One region of the Acidihalobacter yilgarnensis genome, then DNA from elsewhere that is predicted to be linked to it. Evidence: predicted binding sites of a transcription regulator. Region 1 holds the regulator's gene; the other holds the start of a gene.

Region 1 (15,108 bases):
GTTTCCGCAGGGCGGTATTCGCGCGGACGAGTCCCCCGAGCAGGCGATGTATCGCGAGCTTTGGGAGGAGACTGGGCTTGAGGCTAGGCATGTCAGCCTCGTCGGCCGTACACGTGGTTGGTTACGCTACCGCCTACCCAAAAATTTGGTGAGACGTCATGCGTCGCCACGTTGTATCGGTCAGAAACAGGTATGGTTTCTGCTCAGTCTCGACTGTGACGAAAGCTGTTTCGATCTGGCGGCCTCGACCAAACCTGAATTCGATGGTTGGCGTTGGGTGGATTACTGGCAGCCGATGGAGGAAGTCGTGTTCTTCAAGCGCAAAGTCTATCGACGTGCCCTGAACGAGCTGTCGCCACTTCTGTTCGGCACCGAGACGGACGAGCCGCTACCGCTTTTGGTGCAAGGGCCGGCACGTCGTGTGTCCTGATGACGATCATGCCACGGTGACGCCGGGAGACGAGTCCTTGCAACAACCGTTGCTGAAGACCTTGCAGCGGATCGTCGAGGCCGTCGGTGCGGCGGAATCGACGGGCGAAGCCCTGCGTGTACTGGTTGCGCGCGTACGAGCCGCGCTCGAGGTTGATGTCAGCTCAATGTACCTGGTGATGCCTGGACGTGAGCGCCTGGTATTGATGGCCACCGAAGGTCTGAATCAGGCCGCGGTCGGGCAGGTGCAGCTGGATTTTGACGAGGGTTTGGTCGGACTGGTGGCGCAAAGGGCCGAGCCGGTCAATCTGGACGAGGCGCCGGATCACCCCCGCTACAAATTCTTCCCAGAAACGGGTGAACAGCGTTATCACGCCTTTCTCGGCGTACCCATCATTCATCGCCGCCGTGTCCTCGGTGTCTTGGTGGTGCAGCAGCGTGTGAGTCGCAGCTTCGACGACGGTGCGGTTGCCCTGCTATCGACCCTCGCGGTACAGATTGCGGTGGCTATCCGGCAAGCCGAGCTGTCGGGTGAAATCCTGCGGCTACTGCGTGGTGAGTTGCCTACCGACTTGATCATTACCGGGTTGGGTGGTTCGCCCGGCGTCGGCATCGGCGTGGGCCGCGTGGCCTATTCCCAATCCGATCTTGAGCGCATTCCGGACCGCCCGGCGAGCGATATCGCGGCGGAGGTCTTGGCCTTCCGGCAAGCGGTGGAAGCGGTGCGGGGGGAGATGGCGAATATCCGCGCGCGCATGGTGGACGTGCTGCCCGCCGAGGAGCAGGCGCTGTTCGATGCCTACACGATGATGTTGGCGAGTGAGCATCTCATCGAGGGCACGGTGGGACGTATCGAAAGCGGTAGCTGGGCGCCGGCGGCGCTGCGTGACACCGTACGGCAATACGCGCGCGCCTTCGAGGAGATGGACGACGCCTACTTGCGCGAACGGGCCAGCGACATCCGTGATCTTGGCCGGCGTATCTTGGCGCAGCTGCTCAGTCAGGTTCGCAGCGAATCGCCGATGCCCGAGCGTACGGTGCTGATCGGTGAGGATGTGTCCGCCGCGCAGCTGGCCGAGATTCCACCGGGTTGTCTCGTCGGGGTCGTGTCGGCGCGTGGGTCTAGCTCTTCGCACGTGGCGATTCTCGCGCGCGCGTTGGGTATTCCTGCCGTTATGGGGGCTGAGAATCTGCCGGTCGGTCGCCTGGAGGGACGGGAATTGGTGGTCGATGGCTACCAGGGCCGGCTGTTCATCCAGCCGGGTCCTCAGGTACGCCGCGAATTCGAGCGGCTGGCGCGTGAGGAGCGCGAGCTGTCCGAGGGGCTGAATGCGCTGGCCCAGGAACCGGCGTTGACGCCCGACGGGCGATTGATGCCGATCTACGTGAATACCGGCTTGCTTGCAGACGTTGAACCGGCGCTCAAGTGCGGCGCCGAGGGCGTGGGACTCTATCGCACGGAATTCCCCTTCATGGTGCGCGATCGCTTCCCCTCGGAAGAAGCGCAAGTGCCGACTTACCGACAAATGTTAGCCGCCTTTTACCCGCGCCCGGTTACCCTGCGTACCCTGGATATCGGGGGCGACAAGCCTTTGCCCTACTTCCCGGTGAGCGAGGACAATCCGTTCCTCGGGTGGCGCGGGATACGCGTTACCCTTGATCACCCGGAAATTTTCCTGACCCAGATCAGAGCGATGCTGCGAGCCAACGTCGGGCTCGGCAACCTCCGCGTGATGTTCCCCATGATCAGTGCCGTCAGCGAGTTGGATGAGGCTTGTCGGCTGCTTGGTCGTGCGGCCGATGAGCTGCGCGAAGAGGGTTTGGTGATGTCGTCTCTGCAGGTGGGGGTGATGATCGAAGTGCCTTCGGCGGTCTATCTGGCCGAGTCACTCGCGCGGCGGGTGGATTATCTGAGCGTGGGTACCAACGATCTGGTCCAGTATTTGCTTGCAGTGGATCGGAACAATAGCCGCGTGGCGGATCTCTACCGGCCTCTACACCCGGCGGTACTCCAGGCCTTACGTCAGGCGAGGGAAGGTGCGCGTCGGGCGGGCAAGCCGATATACGTATGTGGCGAAATGGCCAGCGATCCGGCGGCTGTGATTCTGCTCATGGGTATGGACTACGACGGCCTCAGCGTCAGCGTGGCGGGCCTAACGCGGGTGAAGTGGGTGGTACGTAGCTTCACGATGGATGCTGCCCGTGCCCTGACGGATGAAGCACTGACCCTGGAAGACCCGGATCATGTGCGCGAGCTACTCAACGGCGCGCTCGTGGATGCTGGTCTCGGCGGGCTGGTCCGACCCGGTAAGCGTTGATCGCGGACACAGGGTTTAACTGTTGCCTTGCTTTGGCAGCATGCGCTTGACGCGCGCAGCCAGCTTGTCGATGTTCACGTTGCCGATCTTCTGGTAGACCACACGGCCCTGCGGGTCGATCAGGAAGGAGGTAGGCGTTAGTCGGATGGTGCCGAAGGCCTTGGAGATCGCGTCGGTGCGGTCGATGGTGATTGGATAGGGGATGTGCCGGTCGCGTTGCATGGTGCGGACCTGCGAGGGGACGTCGTAGGACATCGCCACGCCAATAATTTCAAAACCCTGCGGGGAAAGCTTGTTATACAGTTGGGCCAAATGTGGGATTTCTGCTACGCAACCGGGACAACTGGTCGCCCAGAAATTGATCAGCACGGGATGGCCGCGCAGGGCGTGCAGGTCGATGGTCTTGCCGTCCAGCAGGGTCATGCGCACATTGGGTGCGGTATTGCCGGCCGGCGCCAGCCAGAGCCAGCCGGCGAGCGCGATCAGCACGAGGGCGGCGAGTCCGATGGCAAAGTCCCGGGTCTTCATCTTCATGGTGGCAATCCTGTCGGTCGATAGCGGCTCGAAGCCGCATTAGCTTAGCCCCCTGTCGCATGCGAGGGAAGGTGCCTACAGGGTCACAGGCCGAACAAGACCACGGTGGCCAAGCCCAGGAACGAGGCGTAACCGATCACGTCGGTGAAGGTGGTCAGTATCACGCTGCCGGCGATTGCGGGATCGACACCGAAGCGGCGCAGCAGCGGCGGCAACGTGACGCCAACGACGGCAGCCGCGAACAGGTTGATGATCATGGCCACGGCGATGATGACACCGATACGCAGGCTGTCGAACCAGATCAGCGCGATCAGTGCGACCACGAGCGCCCAGAGCAGGCCGTTGATCGCGCCGACGGCGATTTCCTTGCTGAAGATCCAGCGCAGGTTGCCGCGATTGACTTGATCAAGGGCGAGTCCGCGCACGACCAGGGTCAGCGTCTGGCTGCCGGCGATGCCGCCCATGCTGGCGACGATGGGCATGAGTACGGCGAGGGCTACCGAGCGTTGGATGGTGTACTCGAACAGACCGATCACCCAGGAGGCGAGAAAGGCGGTGGCGAGGTTGATGCCCAACCAGACCGCCCGTCGACGTGAGCTGCGTATCACTGGCGCGAAGATGTCCTCATCCTCGCTCAGACCGGCGCGGCCCATGACCGAGTGGTCCGCCTGCTCGCGGATGACGTCGACGACGTCATCGATGGTGATGCGCCCGAGCAGCACGCCGGCGTCGTTGACGACCGGCGCGGAGATCAGATCGTGATCCTCGAACATCTTGGCGACTTCGTGTGCCGGGGTTTCCGCGGGGATGCCGGCACTGGCCCCGTCCATGACCTCGGCGACGGTGTGTTCCGGGTCCTGTGTGAGCAGAGCGGACAGCGCGAGCAGACCGAGAAATTTGTCATAACGATTGACCACGATCAGCTTGTCGGTCAGGTCCGGTAGCGCGCCGCGCAAGCGCAGATAACGCAGCACTACGTCCAAGGTCACGTCCGCGCGCACGGTGACGGTGTCGGTGTCCATCAGGCCGCCGGCGCTGTCCTCCGGATAGGAGAGGATCGCCTCCAGGCGTTGCCGGCGTTGCTTGTCCATACCCTCCAGGGTTTCCTGGAGTACCGCATGGGGCAGGTCCTGAATTAGGTCGGCGAGGTCGTCGACATCCAGGCTGTGGGCGGCCTGGATGAGCTCCTCGGCATCCATGCCTTGGATCAGGCTTTGCCGGACTTCATCGCCCAGATGCAACAGCACTTCGCCGTCGTATTCGGGATCGACTAGCTCCCAGACGAGCTCGCGTTGCGCCGGTGGCATGGATTCGAGGAGGTGGGCAATTTCCGCCGGATGCAGCGCATTGAGCATGCGTCTGGCCTGCTGCATGGTGCCTGTTTGCAGGGTCGCGGAAATGAGTTCGAGATTGCTGGCGATGCGTCTAGTCGGTTCCGGGTCGGCCATGGCGCGTGCTCGTGTTTGATGTAGGCGGACGTTTGCAGTGTAACAGTCGCCGGAATCGGGGGTGCGGCGGGCTTATGGGGCCACAGCGAGGTCTTGATTGATGCCGTCGAGCAGTTCAGCGCGCGCGGAGCGCCCCGCCGTCGCAATCAGTGCATCGGCCGCTGCACTCAGGGTGTACGCGTCGGAGTGACGGATGACGTGACGGATTTCGGCGAGTCGATTGACCGGCACACTGAATTCGCGCAATCCCATGCCGAGGAGTAGCCGGGTGTAGCGCACGTCGCCAGCCATCTCGCCGCACATGGCGACCGGAATGCCGGCGCGCGCGCCGCCTTCCAGGGTCAGGCGGATCAGTTGGAGGACCGCTGGATGCAGTGGGTCATAAAGATGATTGACCGTCTCGTCGGTGCGGTCGATGGCTAACGTGTATTGAATCAGGTCGTTGGTGCCGATCGATAGAAAGTCGAGGCGTCGCGCGAAACTTTCGGCGGTCAGTGCCGCGGCGGGGACCTCGATCATGGCGCCGATACCCAGAGTGGGATCGAAGGGGCGCCCGCTCCGGCGTAATAGTGCGCGCTGCTCCTCGATCAGGTTCAGACATTGATCGAGTTCGGACAGATCGGTCAGCATCGGTAGCATCAGGCGCACCGGGCCATGGGCAGAGGCGCGCAGGATTGCGCGGATCTGGGGGGCGAACAGCGTCGGCTCGCGCAGGCTCAGGCGAACGGCACGTAGCCCCAGGGCCGGGTTGGGCGATATCGGCCCGTCTCGTTGATCGGCGTCGAAAAGCTTATCGCCGCCGAGGTCGTAGGTGCGGATCGTCAGCGTCTCGCCACCCAGGGCGCGCAGTGCTCGGCGATAGGCCCGTAATTGCTCCTCTTCGTCTGGCGGGGTTTTGCGGTTGATGTAGAGGAACTCGGTCCGGTACAGGCCGACGCCGGTTGGTCCGAGTCGTCGCAGTGCGGGGAGGTCTGTGTCGAGTTCGATGTTGGCCTGCAGGGTGACTGCTGCCCCATCTCGCGTGATGCTTGGCAGGCGTATCGCCTTGGCCAGTGTTGCCCGGCGCGCGCGTTCGTTACGCAGGCGCTCGCGAAAGTGGCGTTTTAGCGAGATGGCACCGTCTGCCAGCACGAGCCCGGCATCACCGTCGATGATCAGCATTTCGCCATTGCTTAGTAGGCGAAGTGCAGCATGTGTGCCGACCACGGCAGGTAGTTCAAGACTGCGCAACAGGATTGCGGTGTGTGAGAGGGGGCCGCCAAATTCGGTGATCACACCCGCGACACGCGCTTGGTGAAGACTGGCGATGTCGGCGGGAGAGAGGTCATCGGCAACCACGATATCGCCGCGAGTTACCGGCATGACGGCCGTTTCCTTGCCAGCGAGCAGACGTTGGATGCGGCCGATGACGTGGGCAACGTCATCCCGACGCGTGCGTAGATACGGGTCCTCCATAGCATCGAAGGCCGCCACCAGTTCATCGTGCTGGAGCTTGAGCGCCCATTCCGCATTGCAACGCAACCGGCGGATATGCTGAATCGGTTCGCGCGCGAGCAGGTTGTCTTCCAGCATCAGCAGATGGGTGTCGATAAAGGTGCCGACATCGGCAGGCGCGTGCGCCGGGATGCGGGCACGAACGGCCTTGAGCTCGGCCTTGGCACGCCGTAGCGCATGACGAAAGCGCTTGACTTCATTGGGCAGGGCATCTGCCGGTAGTCGTCGTTCGGTAACCTCTGGCGCTTCCTGCGCATAGCGATATGCGCGACCGATGGCGATGCCGCGGGAGACACCGATGCCGTTGAGCAACAGGCTCATTGTGGAGCTTTCCTTGGCTTGCGAGCGGAGGTGGAGGCGGGCATCAAACCGGATGGAACCCGCTTATACGGCGCTCTTGAATCTCGTTTATAGCACCAAGCCGGGTGGGGCCGCTCGTCAGCTTCCCTCACCGAAGCGGTCGGCGATCAACGCGGATATCTCCACGAGGGCCTGTTCTGCGTCGATACCTTCTGCATGGAGAGTCAGCGTGCTGCCCTGAGCGGCGGCGAGCATCATGACTCCCATGATGCTCTTGCCGTTCACCCGCCGGCCATTACGTTCGAGTTCGATGTGCGCGTTGAAGCGGCTGGCGAGGCTGACCAGGCGGGCAGCGGCACGGGCATGTAGCCCGAGGCGGTTGACGATGCTGACTTCAGTCTGCGCCATGCGTACTCACCTCCTGACAATTGAGAACGCCATCGTGTCCGCCGCTCAATGCCTTGTCTTTGAGGGCGTCGAGGCTCAGCGTCGGATAGTTGAAAATCCGGATCAACATCGGCAGGTTGAGCCCTGCAAGGATACGAACCTGGTGGTTGTCGTCGCAAAGACGGCAGGCGATGTTGCTGGGCGTGGAACCAAACATGTCGGTGAGCACCAGGATGCCGCTACCGGCGTCGAGCCGGTCGCACAGCTCACGGGCGCGTTTGAGAATCTCATCAGGGTCTGAGGCGGGGGAAACCGCGAGGTTGGCAACGGTAAGCGGTGTCGCACGTAGCATGCTGCGTGCCGTTTCCATGAGGTCCGCGCCGAGGCGGTTATGCGTGATGAGTAAAATTCCCACGGACATGGTGCGACGTGCCTATGCGGTAACGGGTGGCAATGGATGGGGATCGGGCATCAGCCAAGCTCCCGGTGACGGATCGTGATTTCGGTACCGCGTTCGTCTCGGAAGGCGTCGCCGAGCCTTTGTACGAGATAGACCGAGCGGTGCTGTCCGCCGGTGCAGCCGATGGAAACCGTCAGGTAGCTGCGATTTTCGGCCTCGAAGCGCGGGATCCATGTTTGCAGAAAGCGCTGGATGTCGTGGTACATGTCTTCGACCATCGGGTGGGAAGAAAGATACTGCTGTACAGAAGGGTCAAGCCCAGTCTGGTTACGCAGGCGCGGTTCCCAGTGGGGATTGGGCAGGCAGCGGACGTCGAAAATGAAATCGGAGTCTCCTGGCACGCCGTGCTTGAAACCAAAGGACTGGAACTGCAGCGATAGCGAACCGACATGGCTGCGTCCGATGCGCTCGCGGATCTGGGCGCTTAGCTGATGAACGTTGCTGCGCGTCGTGTCGATGGTCAGATCGGCGTGTTCGGCAATGACCGCGAGCAGCGAGCGCTCCAGGTGTATCGCCTCGATCAGGGGGAGCCCTTTACGTGATAAGGGATGCTTGCGGCGGGTTTCGCTGAAGCGCTTGATCAGCGTGTCAATCTCGGCCTGCAGGTAGATGATTTCAAGTTGAACGCCCCGCGAACGGATGTCTTGAAGCACTTCCTTGAAGCCGCGCAGTTCTTCGATGCCGCTACGCGCATCGATGCCGACGGCCGCCTCGTCGTAGAGTTTCACTTTGGGGCTGAGCAGGTTGTCGACGAAGGCCGGGAGCAGGCCGAGGTGCAAATTGTCTATGCAATACAGACCCTCGTCCTCGAGGGCATGCAAGGCAACGGTCTTGCCGGAGCCCGAAAGGCCGCTGATGATGATCAGTCTCACGATTCGCTCTCGAGGCGTTGTTGCTGTCGCTGAATCAGGTCGTCCGCTGCATCATAACCGGATTGCAGCAACAGGTGTTTGCGTACAGAGGCTTCGACCAGGACCGCCAGGTTACGGCTGGGCGCGACGGGGATTTCGATGACGGGTATCTCAACCCCGAGCAGGCGTCGGATGCGCGTGATCCCGTACAGTCGATGCTCGTCCTCGTGACGGGTGCTGTGGCTGTGGCGCAGGTCTATGATTAGCCTGAGATATTTGTTCAGTTTGATTGCATTGTCACCGTACATGGCGCGCACATTGAGTATGCCGAGCCCGCGTACCTCCAGCATATCCTGCAGGACGTGTGGGCAGCGTCCCTGCAGGATATCCGGCGTGATGCGGGCGAACTCGGGTGCGTCGTCCGCGACCAGGCGATGACCTCGGGTGATCAATTCCAGTGCCAATTCGCTTTTGCCCACATTGCTGTCACCGGTGAGCAGCAGGCCAGTGCCGAGCACTTCCATGAACACGCCATGTGTGGTGGTAGTCTCGGCGAGTGCCTCGCTGAGGAAATAGCGTAATGTGCTGATGAGTTCGTGCGTGGCCAGGGGGGAAACGAGCAGCGCGATACCCGCATGCTCGGCAAGTTCGATCATCCGGGTGTCCGGAGATTCTCCGCCACCGACGACGATCACGACGCTCTCGCCGTTGAGCAGTTGTGACAGGGCGTGCTCGCGGGTGGTGGTGTCGAGTTGCTGCAGATAGGCGAATTCGCGGCTACCCAGTACCTGTACGCAGTGCGGGTGTATCAGGTTGAGATGGCCTACCAGGGTGGCGCCGCCCCAGTGAGTATCGGCCGCAGACAGACGCTGCCCTCCGCTCGAACGTCCCGCCACCCAGGAAAGTTCGAGGCGTTTGCCGAGGGCTTGATAGAGGGTTTCAGCGGAGAGCGTGGCGTCCATGACGTCGCCTAGGCGGCGTGCCTGGCATCCCAGTCATTGAGCAGTCCCAGGGCGGACTCGCTGTCGTGGGCACCCCGTAGTTGTTGCACGGTGATCGGGTCGCTGAACAACTGAGCCAGTCTTGAGAGCGTGTCCAGGTGTTCGCTGGTGCACTCCTCGGGGACCACCAGGGCGAACAGAAGATCAACCGGCGCCTGGTCGGGGGCATCGAAATCGATGCCCCCGTTCAATTTGATGAAGGCGGCCTGGGTTTCCTTGAGGCCAGCCATGCGGCCGTGCGGTATCGCTACGCCATGTCCCAAGCCGGTACTGCCCAGGCGCTCGCGTGCGAGCAGGGTATCGAAGACCTCATTGGAGGAAACCTGTCCACCCTTGGCCAGGAGTTCGCTTAGTGCCTCCAGTGCCCGCTTTTTACTGTGGATGTCCGCATCGTTGAGGATGCGTTCGGTCGTGAGTAATTCGCCTATCTGCATGGTTCAGGTGTCGCCTGTGTGTTTCAGATGGCCGTGCGTTTGGTCGCTTCGGCCTTGTGATGGTCTTTGGTCTTTTCCTTGTGCTTGATCACCTGCCGGTCGAGCTTGTCGACGAGCGAGTCGATAGCGGCATACATGTCTTCGTCGACGGCATCTGCGAAGAGTTGGTTGCCGCTGAGGTTCAGACTGGCTTCGGCCTTCTGACGCAATTTCTCTACGGAAAGAATTACGTGGACATCGATCATATTGTCGAAGTGTCGTTCGAGACGCTGGAATTTGTCGCTTACGTAGTCGCGTAGTGCATCGGTCAACTCTACGTGGTGCCCAGACAGGTTGATTTGCATACGATACTCCTCGTTGAGGGCTGTGTCTTAACTGCCCATTTGGGGGCGGTGCCATCATGGCCGACGTTGCTCGCCGTCCGCGGTTCCCTGTGCGGGGCGTGGACGGCGGGTAACATCTCCCACCGCCGGGTTTCGACGCTGGCGCCCGACTGTGCTCCCTGGTCACGGCCGGAATGCGGGTGTCGGTCCGTATTGCGCCAAGTCGAAGAATTTTGTGAGATCTCCATGATTTGAGTCTAGTTGAGTCGTTTGCGATCGCTGGAGGACGGAATGTTCATGCCCTCTCGGTATTTGGCGACCGTGCGGCGCGCAACCTGTATCCCCTTCTCGCTGAGCAGATCTGCGATCTTGCTGTCCGACAAAGGTTTGTCGCCGGGTTCGGATTCGACCAGTTTGCGGATCATGGCGCGAATCGCGACTGCGGAGCATTCACCGCCATCGGCGGTACCGACGTGGCTGGAGAAGAAGTACTTGAATTCGAAGATGCCGCGGGGCGTGTACATGTATTTCTGGGTAGTGACGCGAGAGATGGTCGATTCGTGCATTTCGACCTGTTCCGCAATGTCGCGCAGGACCAGGGGCTTCATCGCCTCCTCGCCATATTCGAGAAACCCCCTCTGCTGCTCGACGATGGCAGTGGCGACACGTAGCAAGGTTTCGTTACGGCTTTGCAGGCTTTTGATGAACCAGCGCGCTTCCTGCAGCTGATTTTTCATGTAGGTGTTGTCAACGCTGCTGTCTGCGCGCCGTACCATTGATGCGTAGGTGGAATTCAAGCGTAGGCGCGGCGCAACTTCAGAGTTGAGCTCCACGCGCCAGCGCTGACCCTGTTTGCGGACCGTCACGTCGGGGACGATATATTCGGGTCGGCTATTGCTGATCTGTGCACCAGGCCGCGGATTGAGCGACTGGATCAGTGCGATGGTTTCCTGCAGGCCAGCCTCGTCCAGTTCCAGGTGGCGCATCAGTGCCTTGAGATCGTGATTCCCGAGCAGGTCGATATGGGATTGCACCAAGCGCCGCGCCTGTATCAACCACGGTATATCTTGTGGCATCTCAGAAAGTTGTATGTCGAGGCATTCCGCCAGATTGCGGGCGCCGCAACCTGGAGGATCTAGCCGTTGCACGAGATGGAGGACGGCCTCGATGTCCTCGATTTCGAGATCGGCCTGCAATTGCGCGGCGAGTGATCCACGGATGTTCTCGATATCCTCCTGAAGATAACCGTCACCGCCGATCGAGTCGATCAGGGTCATGGCGATCAGGCGATCCTGCTCGTTCATGGGTGCCAAGTGCACTTGCCAGAGCAGATGATCGATCAGCGACTCGCCATCGCCGCTTTGTGATTCGTAGGGGTCGCGGTCATCGGCTTCGGACGAGCCGGAGCCCGCTGCGGTTGGCGGCTCGTAAATATCGTCCCAGGCACTGTCGACCGGCAATTCGTCTGGGATGGTGTCTTGGGATGGGTTGTCTTCGGCGGCGCCTTCGCGAGATTCGCCGTTGATTTGCTCGCCATCCGCGCCCTCAACTCGCCCGGAATCCTCGTCGACCTCGAGCATCGGGTTGGTTTCCAGGACTTCCTGAATATGTGTCTGTAGCTCGAGTGTCGAGTACTGCAATAGGCGTATGGCCTGCTGCAGTTGAGGCGTCATCGCCAGGGATTGCCCCAGCCGGAGTTGAAGTGAAGGCTTGATCATCGCGTTTGATGTTTATCTTGAATTCGCGTTTAACGCAATGGTCATCGTCGGACTCTTGGGTATCTCGGGTTGCTTACAGGCGGAAGTCCTGACCCAGATAGACCTCGCGGGCCTTCTGGTTGTCCAGGATATCTTCCGGGGTGCCTTCGGCAAGCACATGCCCGTCGCTCAATATATAGGCGCGCTGACAGATGCCGAGGGTCTCACGTACGTTATGGTCGGTAATCAAGACGCCAATATCCCGGTCGCTCAAATGTCGCACGATGCGCTGAATATCGAGCACCGAGATGGGATCGACACCGGCAAAGGGTTCGTCTAGCAGGATGAATGCGGGCTCGGCTGCCAAGGCACGGGCAATCTCCACACGCCGTCGTTCACCACCGGAGAGGCTGAATCCGCGACTGCTGCGAATATGCCCGATCTGCAGTTCATCCAGCAGACTTTCCAGGGTTTCATTCTGTGCCTTGGGGTCGAAATTGTCACGCAGTTCGAGTACCGCGCGGATATTGTCTTCGACGCTGAGGCGGCGGAATACCGAGGCTTCCTGAGGCAGATAGCCGACGCCCATGCGCGCGCGCGCATGCATGGGGAATCGGGTGATGTCCTGATCATTGAGGCGAATATGGCCAGAATCTGGCTGGATCAGGCCCACGATGATGTAAAAGCAGGTGGTTTTACCCGCGCCGTTGGGGCCGAGCAAGCCGACGATCTCACCGCTGCCCACGTCAAGCGACACCCCGCCAAGGACGTCGCGGCCGCGATAGCGTTTGGTGAGATCCGTGACGCTGAGTACGCTCATGGCGTGGATTTCTCCGCGCCGCCTTGGCCGCCGGGGACCAAAGTTGCCTTAACGCGATTGCCGGGCGCGCCAGCGGTGACGACACCGCTCTTCGTATCGTAGACGATGCGCGCGCTGCTGAAGGTGTTGCGTTCCTGGATCAGTTTGGCCTGTCCGTCGAGGTGGATTTCCTGGTTGCCGGGCAGATACAGCATGTGCGTGGCGTGTCCCTTCACCGGTTTGCCCTTGGGCGTGACATCGCTGAAGCTGGCGGGAGCCCCATCCATCGTCAGCCGTTCGACCGGGCCCTTGGGTGGTGCAATTACGGTCAGGCGTTCACCATCAATCGTCAGCGCGTTCTGCGTCACGTGGACGTGCCCGGTGTAGATGCCTATGCCGGTTTTCTGATCGAAATGGAATCGGTCTGCGCTGATGTGAACAGGGGCGTTACGCGAAACGGGGGGCGCACACCAGGCGTTCAGGGGCAACGATAGGGCGAATGCCGCTATCAGCCAGAATCGGCGTGCCCGTGTACGTCGACCGCTGGCGGCCCGTGAATCAGTGGGATGTCGTTGGGCGTGTGTAAACACTGTGCACGTCCTTTAGGAGGTCGATGAACTGCTGCTTGAAATTTGCACTCAGGCCAATGCCTTGCGTGACATACCCAGGACCCTCGATGCGGGTGGGGGCCGGGCTCGTCGCGGTCTGTTGACGGGTATCGACCGTCACGTTACTGGAAATCACGTGAATCGTCTGTCCCTGCGTGTTCTGTCTTGTGATGAGCACACGCTCTGGCATCTGCACGATGGTGTCGCCGGGCAGCAGGATGGCGCTGGGCGAGCGTAGCGTTACCGGCGGACCGCGCTCAGGATATACCACCAACACCGGATCGGTCAGCCGGGTGAGTCGGTCCGGTAGGGTATGTGTAAGGTGTACTGCCTGCAGGCGATAGCGGCGGTGCCCGTTGCTGCGCCACTGGGTCAGTGTCACGCCCTCTGCGGCGTAGTCCGTGCCGTGTGTCAGAGGCTCCATTTTGAGCGGCGGCGGCAGCGAATGTCGCGCGAGCCAGTAACCGAGCATGAGGGTAAGGGCCAGCGCGGCGCCTGTGAGCAGGCGCTGTAGGCTCATGTGAGATAAGCCGCGATCAGGCGTTCGTATTGCCCCTGGGCCCGCATGATCAGCTCGCAGGCTTCGCGCGCGGCGCCCTGCCCGCCGGCGCGTGTGGTGACCCAGTGCGCATGTGCCAGGACCTCCGGTGCGGCGTCGGCGACCGCGATGCCGAGTCCCGCGCGTCGCATGACCGGCAAGTCGACGAGGTCGTCGCCGACGAAGGCCGCAGCCGAGGGTGGCAGCGCCAGCGTCGATAGCAGATCCTCGAAGGCCGGCAGTTTGTCGCGGCGACCCTGGATGACGTGTTCGATGTCCAGGTCGGCGGCGCGGCGACTGACCACCTGCGAGCGGCGCCCGGTGAGTATTGCCAGGGTTACGCCGCTGTCCTTGAGCATGCGCATACCGTGTCCGTCACGCGAGTTGAAGGACTTGTATTCCTGTCCGTCGTCGCCGAGAAACAGGCGGCCGTCGGTGAGCACGCCGTCGACGTCGAAAACCATAAGGCGCACGGCGCGTGCGCGTTCGAGTACATCGTCGGATACGGCCGCTGCCCTGTTCGTTGGTGTGTTCATTAAACGACCCCCGCGCGCATCAGGTCGTGCATATTCAGTGCACCGACGAGGCTGCCATCCTCGTCGACGACGGGCAGCGCCTGAATGCGGTGATCCTCCATCAGCTTGACGATCTCGGCGGCGAGCATTTCGGGCCGCGCAGTCTTGCAATCCGCTGTCATTACTTCGCTGATCGGTGTGCGGTGAATGTCGAGCGCCGCATCCAGGGTGCGCCGCAGGTCGCCATCGGTGTACACGCCGACCACGCGCCCCGCCATTACGACAGCGGTCATGCCGAGGCCTTTGCGCGTGATTTCCAACAGTGCCTGGCTGAGGATGGTGTCGGGGCGAACCATGGGGATGTCGTCGCCCTGGCGCATGACGTCGGCCACATGCAGCAGTAGGCGGCGGCCGAGGCGGCCGCCGGGGTGTGAGCGTGCGAAATCCTCGGCGGTGAAGCCGCGGGCTTCGAGTAGGGCGATGGCCAACGCATCACCCATCGCCAACGTGGCCGTGGTGCTCGATGTCGGCGCCAGACCCAGTGGGCAGGCCTCACGGGCCACGCTGACGTCGATGTGCACGGTCGCCTCCCGCGCGAGGCTGGATTCAGGACGTCCGGTAAGCGCAATCAGCGGGATGCCCAAGCGGCGGATGATCGGCAGGATAGTGAGGATTTCATCGGTTTCGCCTGAGTTTGACAGGGCCAGTACGACGTCGTGCGCGGTGACCATGCCTAGGTCGCCGTGGCTGGCCTCACCGGGGTGGACGAAAAAGGCCGGCGTGCCGGTGCTGGCCAGCGTCGCGGCGATTTTGCCGCCGATGTGTCCCGATTTGCCCATGCCGAGGACGACGATGCGTCCCTCGCAGGCGTGTAGGTGATGGCAGGCGCGGACGAAGGCGCCGTCTATCCGTTCGGACAGGGCGGCGACCGCCTCGCTTTCGGTGCGGATCACGGCGAGGCCGAGAGTGATG
Region 2 (15,108 bases), 1.1 Mb from region 1:
GTGTTCGGTGCCGTGCATGCAGAGCACCAAACGCCGTGGGCGGCTATCGCCACCTTTTTGCTGATCGCGTTGGCCTTGTTATTCATGTTCGCCGGAAGCAAGCATCCGGTGGTCTACTTCGGCGAAGCAGCAACCTGTGGCACCATTCCCGTCGCTATCACCTACGGCGTGACCAACCTGGCCTTGCCGTTCTACGTTTGGCGCAAACAACGCACTGCCTTCTCATGGCTGCGGCACGCGGTGCTGCCCGTACTCGGCTTCCTGGCCATGATTTTGCCCGTGTGGGGGCTGATCACACCCGGTCAGCCCTATCCGTTCAACCTCTACCCCTATGTCGCACTGGTAGTGTTCGTCCTCGCCTTCCTCTACGCGCGGCACGTGGTCAACCGCGATCCCCGCGTAGGTGAACGTATCGGTTCTGTGGTTGCCGACGAGGCTAAATAGTAACTATTGGTATCGGTGCAGATACACAGGCACCGAGGCCGGTCACGGAGCGTGTTCAGACGGCATTGGAGCGTTGGGCATTATTGCCTGCCGCATCGCAGGGAACCGATACCGCCGTTGGGGGATCAGAGAGTAGCGGGCTGACACGACGTTCAGCGTAATATGCGGACTCTTCGCGTTCGGTATTGCCGAGTCACGTGACAGGGGCCCGATAATTCACATGCAAATTCCAGGAGTTAACAGATGGGCGAAATGATCAGTTTCAAGCGGCCTGACGGTCAGGATTCGAAGGGGTACCTCGTCGAGCCGGCACAGGGCAGCGCTGCACCAGGTATCGTGGTGATCCAGGAGTGGTGGGGCTCAACGACCAGATCAAGGGCGTTGCGGAGAAGCTGGCCGCTGTCGGTTATCGCGTGCTGGTGCCGGATCTTTATCGCGGTAAGTTGGCGCTGGAGGCGAATGAGGCCGAGCATCTGATGGGCGACCTCAACTTCGGGGATGCGGCGGGGCAGGATATCCGCGGTGCCGTGCAGCATCTCAAGGGCACGGGCAGCACTAAGGTTGGCGTCACTGGCTACTGCATGGGCGGCGCGCTGACGGTGCTCGCGGCGGTATTCGTGCCGGAGAGCGACGCCAATGCCATCTGGTATGGTTATCCGCCGCTCGAATACGTCGACGCCACTCAGGTCAAGGCGCCGTTGCTCGGCCATTGGGGCACCCAGGATCAGTTCTTCGCCATCGATGGCGTGGATGCCCTGGAAACCAAGCTGAAGGCCGCCGGCGTCGGTTACGAGTTCCATCGCTACGACGCCAAGCACGCCTTCGCGAATGAGGAGGCGGATTCGAAGAACCTGCCGCCGCTCGAATACAACCCGGAAGCGGCTGAACTCGCCTGGACTCGCACGCTGGCTTTCTTTGACAAGCACCTGCACTGATTGAACGGTTGCCCCGGTCGTGCGCAACGCGCGGTCGGGGCGATGGAACCCGCTCGCCCGGCCACGGCCCCGATCTGCCGACGATGACATCCTGCGACGAATCTGCGCAGGATGATTGTAGTGTCAGGGTAACTGATTCGGCGCCCCGACCGCTTTCAGGTAGGCCGCGAGATCACGGCCGACACCGTCCCCGAAGTTTTCCCCGCTGTCTTCGATTCGCGTCAGGCGGTCGATGCGGAAGTTGCGAAAGTCCTCGCGCAACCGGCACCAGGCGCCGACGGTCCAAGCATCCCCCAGAATGCCAGACACAGCGGTTCGATCTCGCGCCGGCTTTCGCGCCCGGATTCGTCGCGATAATCGATGTGCAGAACCCGGTACTCGTGGATGGCTTCGTGAAGGCGATCGATCATCCCGGAGGTGGCTTCGTACCAGACCTTGGGTGGCGCGAACACGCGAGTTCGGCTGGCGTGTAGTCTCAGCGACGACGGAATGACGGCGTCGATCTTGAGCATGGCCGCGCGCGCGCCAGTCGCGAGATGACCGCCTGCGAAGGCGCATACGAACCGTGCGCCGACGGCCAGCGCCTCGATTTCCGCCGCGCTGAACATTAGCGGCGGTATGTCCGCGCCCTTGCGCAAGACGTAGCCAATGCCGGCCTCGCCTTCGATGGGGATGCCGGACAGTTGCAGATCTGCGATATCGCGATAGACCGTACGCAGCGAGACACCCAGCGTTTCCGCCAGCGCACGGGCGGTCAAGGCCGTGCGCCGGCCGCGCAAGGCATGGACGATCAAAAACAGGCGGTCCGCACGACGCATGGCGGCATCATGCCCGGGAAACGAGGCTGCTGCGAGCGCGACCCGGCCGAGCGATCATGCGGTCCGGCCGGACCATGATCTCAAGTTGTGACCCCGGCATCCTGCGTCTCGGCGAGTTCGATATCGGCGGCATAGGTGCGTTGCACGGCAGGGCGGGCAAGATAGCGGTCGATATAGGCGCGGATCGCCGGGTGCTCCGGTATGAGTTCAAAGTGTGTCGTAAAGTTGAGCGAGGAAGCCCAGAGTATATCGGCCGAGCTGAAACGTTCGCCCAGCATCCAAGGGCCTTGGTGTTCGAGATGATCGGTGAGTGTTTTGAACAAGGTATCGAAATCGCCATAGGGTGAAGTCGAGTAGGGTGCGGGTGCGTGCTGCTGCTGGCGATCGATGACCGCGGGTTCGAAGCAGGAGCCGTAGAGCGCCAGCCAGCGCAGATAGGGACCGCGTTGCGGATCGTCGACGGTGGGTGCGAGTCCGCCCGCTGGGAAACGGTCAGGCAAGTAAATGTGTATGGCGACGCGTTCCGTGATCACAGCGTCACCGTCCTTCAGGGCCGGCACCTTGGCCAAGGGGTTGATGGCGCGATAGCTGGGGTCGTATTCGGCCTCGTCCTTGAGATTGATGGCGTGTATTCGATAGGGCGCACCCAGCTCTTCAAGCAGTACGCGAACGGACGAGGAGCGGCTGTGCGGCGCGTGGAAGAAGGTCAATTCGGATGGGCTGTTCATGGCTTGGCGACTCCTGACGGTGGTTGTGTTGTGCCCGGTTTGCGATGAGGCGAGCTGGGCAAGGAGATGCTCAGTTTGCGAGGGGGCTGCTGACACCCTGCTGTCAGCAGGATTGAAGTCGATTGCCCCGAACGCCGCATGAGGCGTGCTGGGTGATGTCGTCAGGTTGGCGGCCCCATGGATTGGGCCTGCTTTTGATCCGCGCGACTTCGATTCCGTGATGGTGATTGCTGACAGAGCCCCATCGCCCGTACGCCGTGATGCGCCTTGGCGATGGGGCGTTCGAGGCTTTATGAGTAAAAGGATGTGAGACGGGCTTGGCGGGGCAGGCGGTCGGGATGGTGTGTCTACACCGTCGTGACGAAGCTTGTGCCCACTTGGCAGAGGATCTCCGCCCATCACTCTGTACTCGAGTGTGAGTGATGTGTGGTGGCTTGCATGTGGTTCACTTGGGGTGCCCGGTGATGTGCCGGATTTTCTGGAAATCGCCCCACCTGCGTATCGGCAGGTGGGGCGATTGTGGTCTGGACAGATGGTGAGTGGGGCAGCTCAGGCGAGCAATGGATGCCCACTAGGTATGCGCTTGCCTGCGGCGCGCTGGCGCCAGCCGAGGAAACCGAGGATCGACAGACCCAGGCCCCAGGTGATCAGCGTGGAGGGTTCGGCCACATTGAGGCCACCGCCACCGACCGAGCCGATGGGTACCGAGGCGAAGCGCAGCGTACCGCCCGCAACCAGATATTCACCGAAGCCGTCGCCGAAGAAGGTGACCTTCGAGAAGGTGCTCGCGCTATCGATTGCGCCGATGAAGTTGGTATAGCTGTTCGCGGCGGCATAGCCCGGATTGTCGTTGGCACTGAGGGCATTTGCGGGCAGCGTTGCGGTACCGCCATCGAAGGCGATCCACAAGCCGGAACCCGTTGCCGGTACGCCGTAGGTTGACTGGATCGAGGCGGGTCGCGTGCCGGCCATGCAGCACGTGGCCCAATCGCCTACCTCGAAGCCGAAGGCGTTGATCGGCGAGCTGAAGTCGAAGGTGAGTCCCGAGTTGTAACCGGGAATCGGTTCGCCCGCGCTCGTATTCGGGTTGATGATCCAGACCGCGCCCGACAGCGCGATACCGTTACTGCTGTAGCCTGAGGTCATGGTCGGCGTTCCGCCATTCGGGCGGCTGACCGTAACGGTAGCCGCGTTGCCGCCGGCATCGGTGTAGTTGTAGGTGTTTTGCCCGTTAACGACCTGGGTTGTGACTACCGAAGTACCGGCGCCGTTGACCACGTTATCGAATTGGGAACCGATACCGGAGAGCGGCGTATCGACCACGTAAGGAACCGCCAGCGCCGCAGTGCTGGCGACCGATAATGCAATCGCTCCCGCGATCGCGACCGCGCGCGTGTGAAGTTGCAAGCCCGTTATGTGCATTTTGATTTACCCCCTTAATATTTTCGGTGTGTTAACCGGAGACATTTCATGTTTTGAATGTCACATACGGATCAAAGCACAAAACAAGCCATATTTTTATTGTTTTAATATTCAATGTGTTATTTATAATCAATGCGTACAGTGTGGTTTATTGTAAGGTAAATCGACACTGGTTTGGGGGTAAGCGGCCTGTGGGTTGCTTGCCCCCTGGGCGAAATGCGAGCGGGTTAGGCTTAGCGATCCACCATCGCCATCATCCGTTCACTGTAACGTGCACCGGAGGCCGTACCGGGCGGAAGAGCTTCGTCTAGGGCGAGCATTTGGGCCGCATTTAGCGCGATGTCGGCGGCAGCGATGTTTTCTTCCAGGTATTGCCGACGCTTGGTGCCGGGGATGGGCACGATATCGTCACCTTTGCTCAATAACCAGGCGAGGGCGATTTGACCCGGCTTGACGCCAAGCGTGGCGGCCAGATCGCGTACTGTCTGCGCGGCGCGCATGTTGGCGTCGTAGTGCTCGCCTTGGTAGCGCGGGTCGTTGCGGCGGAAGTCGTCCTCGGGGTATTCCTCTGCGCGCTTGACGGTGCCGGTGAGAAAGCCGCGTCCCAGCGGCGAGAAGGGCACGAGGCCGATGCCGAGTTCGCGCAGCACGGGAATGATGTCCTGCTCCAGGTTCCGTTCCCAGAGGGAGTATTCGCTTTGTAGCGCGGAGACGGGATGCACGGCGTGGGCGCGGCGAATGTTGGCCTCGCCAGCCTCCGAGAGGCCGAAGAAGCGTACCTTGCCTTCGCTGACCAGCTCACCGACCGTGCCGGCGACGTCCTCCATCGGGACTTCATGGTCGACGCGATGTTGATAGAGTAAATCGATGTGGTCGGTGCGCAGGCGCCGGAGCGAACCTTCCACTGCCTTGCGGATGCGTTCGGGGCGGCTGTTGGCGCCCGTGATCCCGCCATCCTCGATCTTGAAGCCGAATTTGGTTGCGATCACCACCTGATGGCGTTTGCCGGCCAAGGCACGGCCCAGTAGCGTCTCGTTGGTGTAGGGGCCGTAGACCTCGGCAGTGTCGAGAAAGGTGCAGCCGAGTTCGATGGCACGGTGCAGTGTGGCAATGGATTCGGCTTCGTCCGCCGGGCCGTAGGATTGGCTCATACCCATGCAGCCCAGGCCGATGGCCGGGACTACGAGTCCCTGGCTACCGAGTTTTCGTATGTGCGATGTCATCAAGTGCTTCTCCTGCGTCAAGGGGGCGGTGTGGCGTTTGGCGTCTATATGGGACGCCGCCGCCGGGTGTGCGGTGTTGAATCGCGTGGCCGCGGGCCGGGTCTTGCGAAGCCGATCGAGCAGGTTGCGATTGTGACTGAGAAATCGTTACTCGGCGTCGTCATAGCGTCGCTGATTCGAGGGTCTCGACCGGCCGATTGCATCTTGCTTTAAGGTTTGAGGACACCCGGTGCCCTGGGCCGATTTGCCTGAACGAAGGCGTTCTTTGTACGCCCGCATGTCGGTTAACAAGCGCTTGGATGACCTGGCGTCAGGTGTTACCCGCACAAACGCGTTCGCGGACCCTATATTAATATGTATGCGTCGGCGCGTACGCGAGTGGTCTCGGGAGTGACCTGCGTCGAGGTTGCTGAGACGCGGGAGAGGAGGTGCGGATGGCGTCTCAGACGGGGCGATTGGTGGTGCTGGTGCATGGCTGGAGCGTCTATGAGACGTCGGTATACGGCGGCTTGGCGGAGCGACTGGAGATGGAGGCACGGCGCGAGCCGGGGCTGGGAATTGATGTGCGGCAGATCTGGTTGAGCGAGTACGTCAGCTTTCGCGACGAAGTTCGTCTGGAGGATGTGTCACGGGCCTTCGAGGCTGCCGTGCGCCGCGAGCTGGGCCCACTACTCGACGCGGGGCGTCGATTCGCCTGCATCACGCATTCTACTGGCGGACCTGTGGTACGCGACTGGTGGGATCGCTACTATGTCCAGCGGTCGGGTGGCGGCGTGTGCCCGATGAGTCATCTGATCATGTTGGCGCCCGCTAATTTCGGCTCCGCACTGGCACAGCTCGGCAAGGGCCGGGTCGGGCGTTTGCGAGCCTGGTTTGCGGGCGTGGAGCCAGGCCAACATATGCTTGACTGGTTAGAACTGGGGTCCACGGAGGCCTGGGCGCTTAATCGGTCGTGGTTCGACTACCCCCGCGTGCCGGCAGCGCGACAGCCGGTGTTCCCCTTCGTCCTCACCGGGCAAAGTATCGACCGACATCTGTACGACCCGCTTAATACCTATACCGGTGAATTGGGTTCGGACGGGGTGGTGCGCGTTGCGGCGGCTAATCTCAACGCGACCCTTATTCAATTGGAGCAGCGTGCGCCAGTGCAGACGAACGCGGGCCCGCATCCAGGTTATACGGCGAAAATGTTGCGACTGAAGGCTGTACGCCGTGCGCCGCGTACGGCCTTCGCGCTGATCGCAGGCAAGGCGCATTCGGGCGAGAAGATGGGCATCATGCAAAGCATCCGAGCCGATGCGACGGCGGATGCAACTGTTGATGCGGTCCTGGCGTGTCTCCGGGTAGGCAGTCGGCAGGATTATCTGCGTTTGTGCGATGTGTTCGATACCTTGACCGCTGACGTGCAGCACCGGGAGCGCGTGGAGACACCACCCGGCATTCTGCTGCCGGGACGGCGCTTTATCCACGACCCGTATTCGATGCTAATCTTCCGGGTTCGGGACGATGCTGGTTACATGGTCGAGGACTTTGATTTGGCGTTGACGGCGGGTCCGGGAAACGACCCCAATCACTTGCCGGCGGGCTTTTTCGCGGACCGACAGAAAAATGGGCGTAACAAGAATGCGCTGACCTTTTTTCTGAACCACGCGATCATGGCGGGAGATCATCCGCTGTTGGATGTACAGGGTGGCGTATTACGCGAGGCGCTACCCGGCGCTGGCAGTTTGGGTATTCACATTCGGCCCTACCCCGGTGAAGGCCTGGTGCACTATCTGCCGGCCGCACTGAAGGCGAGCGTGCGGCGTCTGGCGCAATTTATGAATCCACACGAAACCACCTTGGTGGATATCACGTTGCGACGTATCGTCCGGGCGCGCGTGGCGCGTCTGACAAACGACAAAAATCCGAATGATTTCAGGCAGGGAGACGCGGGGCCGGCGTTATGAGGCAAGCAGGTGTCGCCAAGGCTTGCATCCTATCAGCGCGCTTACCGGAACTGATCGGTACGAAGGTGAATACCCATGTCAGCAAAGTGGCATATCGAGGACGATCAAAGACTCGGTTATGGTACGCGGCGCCTGAGGCGGCTTCCGGTTCTTGGCCCGCCTGGGACAATGGTAGTGCGCCCGGAGACACTTTATATGTCTGGCTGAAATTCGCCGGGAATATGAGCATCAATTCTCAATCGAGTCTGTAACACGATGGAAAGAACAAAAATAAATCAGGCAAAAATAATCCTAATGGCGAGGATTATTTTGGTCATAGCAGCCGTATCGGTTGGTATGACGGTATTTTATGTAATGAAGAACAATGCTGAAAATCAGTTAGTGACAGGTTTGCGCTCATCCCTGGAAAATATCGTGGTGCTGGAGGAGGCCACCATAAAGCATGGTTTCGAGAAAACCATGACGATTGCCACGCGCCCGTTTTTGATCAAGCAAATCGAAGTGTTGAATGCGCAGCCTGGCAATGCGACCGCGCAGATCGCATTACAAAAAGGCGTCAATTCGTTTCTCCTGACAGGGCCCTCAGCGATTACGCTGTACGACAAGATGGGACACGAGGTCGCACATGCCGGACGCTTTGTCCGAAGTCCTGAAGTGATGGTCCCCATCCGAGTGCCTGGGCACGCGCAGCTGCTGTATAGAAACGGGTATTTCCTACGCTCGATGATGAAGGTCGAGCTTGGTGGGCAGGCGATCGGGAAGGCGGTCGTGGAAACGCCCCTACCCACCCTGGATCAGCTGTTTAAAAGCACCGGGCGCCGGGGAACCACGGCGGAATTGGTCATGTGCGTGCCCTCAGGCGAAGTCAACATGAGTTGTTTCCCCACCTCGCTGACACGCAAGCCGCTGCACTTGTCGAGGACATCCCGCACTGGGATACCACTGCCGATGAGTTATGCCTTGCAGGGAAAGGTCGGTTCGATTATTGCGAAGGATTATCGTCACAAGGAGGTGGTAGCGGCCTATCGTCCGGTCGGTCGGACAGGACTTGGCGTGGTTCTGAAAATCGATAGCGCGGAGTTGTATGCACCCATCTGGAAACAGCTGAGGTATCTGTTGCCGTTGCTGGCCGGTTTGTTGTTGATCGCCCTGTTGTCGCTGCGCTGGCTGTTCACGCCGCTGGTGGCGGAATTGGTGCGTTCCGAGCGGGACGCCCACGAGGCGAACGAACGCTTGCGCGACAGCGAGAGCCAGGTCCGGACCCTGGTGGAGAGTGTCAACGAAGGTATCGTTGCCATCTCTGAAAATGGAATCATCGAGCTGTTCAATCCGGGGGCGGAGCGTATGTTCCAATATCGCGGTGAAGAAGTCCTGGGCCGAAACGTTTCATTGCTCATGCCAGAGCCCTTCTCTAGCAGGCTGTTGAAAAACTCCCCAGATTGTCGAAGATGGGGTCTCGGATAAATAAGGACGATAGCGAAGATGCGAGGAGCTGATATTCAGCAGGACGGGCTGTTCAGCACGGTGAGTCCGGAGCAACGAGTGCCGAAGGATCACCCACTTCGGCCGATCCGGCAGATGGCCGATGAGGCGCTTGCGGCATTGGATGGCGACTTCGATGCGCTTTACGCAGGACTGGGGCGCGACTCGATCCCACCGGAGAAGCTGCTGCGGGCCCAGCTGCTGATGGTGCTGTACTCGATTCGAAGCGAACGCCAGCTGATGGAGCAGCTCGACTACAACCTGCTATTTCGCTGGTTCGTGGGCTTTTCGATGGATGACAAGGTCTGGCACCACTCGACGTTCACCAAGAACCGCGATCGGTTGCTTGAGGGCGAAGTGGCGCACCGCTTTTTTGCCCAGGTGCTCAAGCAGGCCCGGGGTGCGGATCTGCTGTCCAGGGAGCATTTCAGCGTCGACGGCACCCTGATCGAGGCCCTGGCTTCGCTCAAGAGCTATCGGCCGAAGGATGAAGACGAACCGCCGACGCAGGGCGGCGGCCGCAACCCCTCGGTGGACTTCCGCGGTGAGCGCCGCACGCGCGACACCCATGCCTCGAAGACCGACCCGCAGGCCTTTCTCTTTCGCAAGAGCCAAGGCACGACCGCCAAGCTCAGCTACATGGGCCATCTGCTGATGGAGAACCGCCACGGCCTGGTGGTCGATGCGCGGGTCAGTCAGGCGACGGGCCGGGCCGAACGGGAGGTGGGTGCCGAGATGGTCGAAGCGCTCACAGGCACGCATCGGGTGACCGTGGGCGCGGACAAGAACTACGACACACGGGGCTTCGTGCGGCGGCTTCGCGAGGCGAACGCCACGCCACACGTTGCGCAGAACGACACCCGGCGTACGTCGGCGATCGATGGACGTACCACGGCACATCCTGGCTACCGCAGCAGCCAGACGATCCGCAAGCGGATCGAGGAATGCTTTGGGTGGGCGAAGACGATCGGTGGGCTGCGCAAGAGCCGGTTTGTAGGTCCCGAGAAGCTCGACTTTCAGTTCGTGCTGACGATGGCCGCCTACAACCTGGTTCGGATGCGCAATCTGGGGGTGGCGGCATGTTGAGGGCTGTCATTCGAGGGATTACTGCGTCCGAAACACCGATTTCCAGAACCATTGACCCAACAATTGGCGTAATTCATCCGTATCGGCATTTGCAGACGATCTTTCGCGCCCAAAATGCCGAGAAATCGCGGCCAATTTCAACAGCCTGCTAGTGAACATGACGGGTATCTGACCCGTTATTGGCGAACAGGCGAGGCACATGTGATCGGGCATCCGCGCGAGGTCACCGCCAGGCGAAGCAATGGCGAGATATTCCCTGTTGAGCTACGGATTTCCCAGCTTGATCGAGAGGGTCGTAGGGGATTCATCGGAATGCTCCATGACATCACGGAACGCAAAACCATCGAGGCGCAGATGACACACTTTGCGAATTACGATGCGTTGACGAATCTGGCCAACCGGCGGCTGGTCCAGGATAGAGTCCAACAGGCGATCATGCATGCGCAGCGCGCACAGGCCCGCTTTGCGGTGATGTTCATCGATCTCGATAAATTCAAGCGTGTCAACGACAGCCACGGACACGATGTGGGTGATCAGTTGCTACAGGCGATCGGCCGACGCTTGGCCGCCTGCCTGCGTGCCGAGGATACGGTGGGGCGTCAGGGCGGGGATGAATTCATCGTGTTGTTGGCCAAATTGAGGACGCCCGCGGATGCTGTGCGTGTGGCGGAGAAGATCCTGGAAGGTTTGTCCATGCCGTTTGCGATCATGGGCCACGACTTGCGTATTGGCGCCAGTATCGGCATCGCGGTCTATCCCGGCGATGGTGAAGATTTCGAAACCCTGATCAGGCACAGCGATGCTGCGATGTACCAGGCCAAGAAATCGGAGGACTTAAAGTATCACTTCTTCGATCCGATTGAAGGCGACACGCCTCCTGTCGACGAAGTCGTGGCACCGAGTGAATAAGTATCCGCCAGATGGTCAGGGCAGATCTGTGAGGGGAGAGGCGTAATCGCGGCAATATGCATGCCGATGCCGGGCTCGTGTCGAAGATGCCCGAATTCTGGCGTCGGCGTCATCAGCGGGACTGGCGATTCTTGCTCGCGCGCAGACTACCGTCGCTGAAGGCGATGCGGACCCCAGCGTACACGTTGGCGGCACCGTGGTGTGGTTTGTGGTGTGGCCGTGGGATTTTTCCGGCATGTCTTGTGGTGTGGCAACTTCTGTGCGCGCCAGGACTTCGTTGACGCCATCGTTCTGAACATCCACCCACCATGCGCCTCTATGCGGGGAGGGCCGTGAGTGGTTTGCGGGTGGTATGCGACGGCATCGAGTGAGATTGGGGTGAGTATGTTGTCGGTCGGTCATGGAAGTCAGGAGAGCATCAGACGTCCCAGGGCCATTCCGCCTGCGCAAACACGGACATGTCGCTATCATAAGGCCGATGGATGAGCCTCTTTCCGCCAAAATAATGGACCTGCTGATCGACACCATTTGCGTGGTTGATCATGCGGGATGCTTCATCTATGTGAGTGCATCAGGCGAGCACTTGTTCGGTTATGCACCGGAAGAACTGCACGGTCGTAACATGATCGAGCTGGTGCACCCGGATGATCACGCACGCACGCTGTCAGCGGTCGATGAGATCATGGATGGCGAGCCGTTGATGCATTTCGAAAATCGTTACGTGCGCAAGGACGGACGCATTGTGCACATCATGTGGTCTGCTCGCTGGTCCGAATCCGACCGGCTACGCCTTGCGGTGGCGCGCGATGTCACCGAACTCAGACGCGCGGCACAAATCAAGCAGGCGCTTTACGAGATTTCCGAGGCGGCGCATGCGGCCGAAGGGCTGCCTCCCTTGTATCCGCTGATCCACCGGATTATCAGCAAGCTGTTGCCAGCCGAGTGCTTCCATGTCTGTTTGTACGATATGGCGAGCGGCCGGTTAAGCTTCCCCTATTACATCGACGGACGGGATGGCGAGCCTCGCGCCGAACCGGATCGTTCGTTGCAGGAAGACCCGTTCATCGCAGAGGTGATTCATTCCGGCCATGCCTTAATCAGGTCGGCGACCCTGGCGCCCATGCCGGATGGCTCTGAAGCGGTTTGCGAGGGGGATTGGATAGGCGTACCGCTGGCTTCGCAGAACGGCGTGATTGGAGCACTGGTGCTGCGGACACACGGTTCCAATGGCCGTTACACGGCCGAGGACATGGAGCTATTGCAGTTCGTTTCAACCCAGGTCGCTACGGCCATCGAGCGCAAACAGGCCGAAACTCGTCTTCAGTATCTGGCGTTACATGATGCCCTGACTCGATTGCCGAACAGAACGCTATTTTATGATCGGCTTGATATGGCGCTCGAACACGCAAAGCGTGACGGCAACCAGTTGGCGTTGCTCTATCTGGATCTGGATGATTTCAAGCGCATTAACGATGAACATGGTCATGAAATGGGTGACCATCTGCTACGCGCCGTGGCCGAGCGATTGGTGAAATGTGTGCGTGCGCAGGATACGGTTGGGCGTATGGGGGGAGATGAATTCACCGTGCTGCTGAGCAATATCCAGGGTCCAGTTAACGTACAGACAATAGAAAATAAAATATCAAAAGAGCTGTCGAAACCCTTCGTGATCGGCGCCGAATGCTTATCGATTACCACCAGTATTGGCAGGGCCATTTATCCAGATGATGGCGATAACCGTGAAGCACTGCTCCATCTGGCCGATACCGGTATGTATGCAGGCAAGCGTAACAGCGGCATATCGTAGACTGGGCAAGGCAAGGCAAGGCAAGGCGTAACGTGCGCCTGAACAGGCATGTTTAGCCACGATGGGCCTTGGTAGCGATGATGTTTTCCATGTCATTAATTGATGATGAATTATTCAATAATAATACACAAAAACAATAGTTTTTTGTTTTTTATTGATTTTTTGTGTCACATGAAATGTAAATTAAGTTTCATGTCAGGTTCTAGGGCGCCACTTACTCTGAAAATCCCTCGCTGTTGCTGATATCCACGATCAGGGTGGATGTCCTCTGCAGATCCATTTCAATCGAGGTGAGTCTATGTGTGGTCTCTTTACCGTCCGTCCCATTATGTTTGCGCTGGTGGCATTCGCTGCAAGTGTGATTTCTCCAATGGTTTTCGCCGCGGGCGAAACCACGATGCCGAAGACTACGAAGCCACAAGCCGATATCAACGTCGGTGAAGTGAGTGCGACGGTTGGTTCAAAATCCGGTGAACTGGGCAATGCCGTAAAATCGTTGACGCCAGAAGCGAATTTTAAGTCTGGCCAGTCGGTCAAGGTTCTCGGGCGGCACGAAGTGACAGCTGCAGGCCCGGTTGGGGGCAGCGCACAGGCATTGAGCTATGCGCCCGGCATCAGTGTGTCCGGTTATGGTGGAACCGGTGCGACCAAGAACTCCATCAGCGTCAATGGTATCAAACAGGGTTGGGGTGGTTTTGCCGGCGGACAAATTGACGATGGCAGTCTGTCGGTGACTTTCGATGGCGTACCCATGGTCGATCCATCGACTGGTTTGTGGGAAAGCCCGGAAGTGCCACAGCTCGATTTACTGCAGGGGATTGGCATTACCTATGGTCCTGGTAATCCACTTGATCGTTGGTACAACAACATTGGCGGCCAAATCGCCTTCGTGCCGCTACAGCCGACACGTAAGGTCGGCGGTTCGGTCAAGCTGACTTACGGTAGCTACGGTTCACGCAAGCTCTTCGTGGAAGGCCGCACCGGCAGCGTGGGTGGTTGGTCCACCATCGTTGCGGGTGGCATGGGTTCCAGCAATAGCTACCGCACGAGCTCCGATGGTTTCCTGAATCCTAGCTACAACTACGCCTGGTTCGCCAAAACCATAAAAACTTTTAGTAATGGTGATTTTTCGGCAGGGGCCTATCTGGCCAAGGGTTCCGGTTACCGTCCGGTGCCAATACCGATCAATCCGATTGTCGGTGTAACGATGAATGGTACTGCAAACAGTCCGCTGTACAGTCAGCAAACATCGGGATACTACGCCGCGCTACCAGGCTCGGTATGGCACAAGCAGGACACCAACGGCACTTGGCTGTTGTACAGCAAATTGAATGTAGAGATGGACCAGATTTCTTCGGTACACAATATAGCTTGGTATCGTCATGGTTATCGAGTCCATTTTCATTACAATAACTATGGATTGAGTAATCCCAGCAATCTCTACGAATACAATAATCCACATGATGATGTTTACGGTGACAAGCTCTGGTTCTCCGTTGACCTTCCCTATGACGAATTGGATTTCGGTGGATTTTTTCTCAATAGCCAATACAATTCAAGAAATGCATTTTACAATTCGAATTCACCGTATTACGGCTCAGCAGAAATCCCAAATGCAAGCTATCGCAGTGATTACTGGGACCAGACGGATATCGCTGCCTTCATTCAGGACAGAATCAGTCCTGTCGCGAATGTGCATGTGACCCCGGGTGTGCGTGTGATTAAGTATTTTACGCGTTATTATCCTGCGGCACTACAGGATTTCGCGCAGGCATACGCGCTTTACCCAAGCAATAATCAAGGGCAGTTGCCGCCGTCTAAAAATAACTTTTCCAAAATTGAGCCATCGCTCGATTTCAACTGGAAAGTACAGAAAAACATGGCGATTTTCGCCAATTATTCGATTGCACATAAAGAGCCGCAAGTGGGTGGCGGTGGTGGCTTGTACCAGTCGACGCCAGCGGTTTATAGCTTGGAGAGAAGCACTGATTTCAACGTCGGTGTAAAAATACATGTGCCAGATGAGCGTCATCTGCATGATTTTCTGCTGAGCGCAAGTTATTACCATTTGCATTACGCCAATCAATACATACCACTTTATGATACCAGTGGTAATTATCTCGGCGATGCGAATGGTGATTCGACATATCAGGGTATCAACCTGGCAGTGACTGACAAGCCTTACGCAGGAGCCGATGTGTTCGCTAACCTGAATGTGGAGAAGGCGATATTCACGCGGTATGTGACCGGTGGTGTCAGTTACGATGGCCTACCCGTTTCTAATGTTCCTGACAGCACGTTCAAT

What was found. The regulator sigma-54, encoded in region 1, starts transcription at its own class of promoters, with help from an activator protein. The targets are predictions, from matches to a motif close to TGGCANGNTNCNTGCTT.
Region 2: BI364_RS02800 (PEP-CTERM sorting domain-containing protein) is a predicted target of sigma-54. The motif match lies at 4,422-4,438, and genes of this name have one in related genera.

What each region holds. Positions count from the first base shown of each region.
Region 1 covers NZ_CP017415.1:3,044,348-3,059,455, reverse strand. The annotation lists gene BI364_RS14795 (RNA pyrophosphohydrolase) at 1-430, shown strand, start outside; gene ptsP (phosphoenolpyruvate--protein phosphotransferase) at 480-2,747, shown strand; gene BI364_RS14785 (TlpA disulfide reductase family protein) at 2,763-3,281, opposite strand; gene mgtE (magnesium transporter) at 3,365-4,729, opposite strand; gene ptsP (phosphoenolpyruvate--protein phosphotransferase) at 4,802-6,544, opposite strand; gene BI364_RS14770 (HPr family phosphocarrier protein) at 6,662-6,931, opposite strand; gene BI364_RS14765 (PTS sugar transporter subunit IIA) at 6,918-7,331, opposite strand; gene rapZ (RNase adapter RapZ) at 7,382-8,242, opposite strand; gene hprK (HPr(Ser) kinase/phosphatase) at 8,239-9,183, opposite strand; gene BI364_RS14750 (PTS sugar transporter subunit IIA) at 9,192-9,656, opposite strand; gene hpf (ribosome hibernation-promoting factor, HPF/YfiA family) at 9,680-10,000, opposite strand; gene BI364_RS14740 (RNA polymerase factor sigma-54) at 10,237-11,697, opposite strand; gene lptB (LPS export ABC transporter ATP-binding protein) at 11,771-12,496, opposite strand; gene lptA (lipopolysaccharide transport periplasmic protein LptA) at 12,493-13,065, opposite strand; gene lptC (LPS export ABC transporter periplasmic protein LptC) at 13,034-13,603, opposite strand; gene kdsC (3-deoxy-manno-octulosonate-8-phosphatase KdsC) at 13,600-14,157, opposite strand; gene BI364_RS14715 (KpsF/GutQ family sugar-phosphate isomerase) at 14,157-15,108, opposite strand, start outside.
Region 2 covers NZ_CP017415.1:566,965-582,072, forward strand. The annotation lists gene BI364_RS02780 (APC family permease) at 1-444, shown strand, start outside; gene BI364_RS02785 (dienelactone hydrolase family protein) at 798-1,379, shown strand; partial or broken gene BI364_RS02790 (helix-turn-helix transcriptional regulator) at 1,503-2,197, opposite strand; gene BI364_RS02795 (glutathione S-transferase family protein) at 2,278-2,925, opposite strand; gene BI364_RS02800 (PEP-CTERM sorting domain-containing protein) at 3,475-4,347, opposite strand; gene BI364_RS02805 (aldo/keto reductase) at 4,581-5,570, opposite strand; gene BI364_RS02810 (esterase/lipase family protein) at 6,005-7,519, shown strand; gene BI364_RS02815 (PAS domain S-box protein) at 7,775-8,983, shown strand; gene BI364_RS02820 (IS5 family transposase) at 9,002-10,087, shown strand; gene BI364_RS02825 (sensor domain-containing diguanylate cyclase) at 10,202-10,996, shown strand; gene BI364_RS02830 (GGDEF domain-containing protein) at 11,475-12,803, shown strand; gene BI364_RS02835 (TonB-dependent receptor) at 13,102-15,108, shown strand, end outside.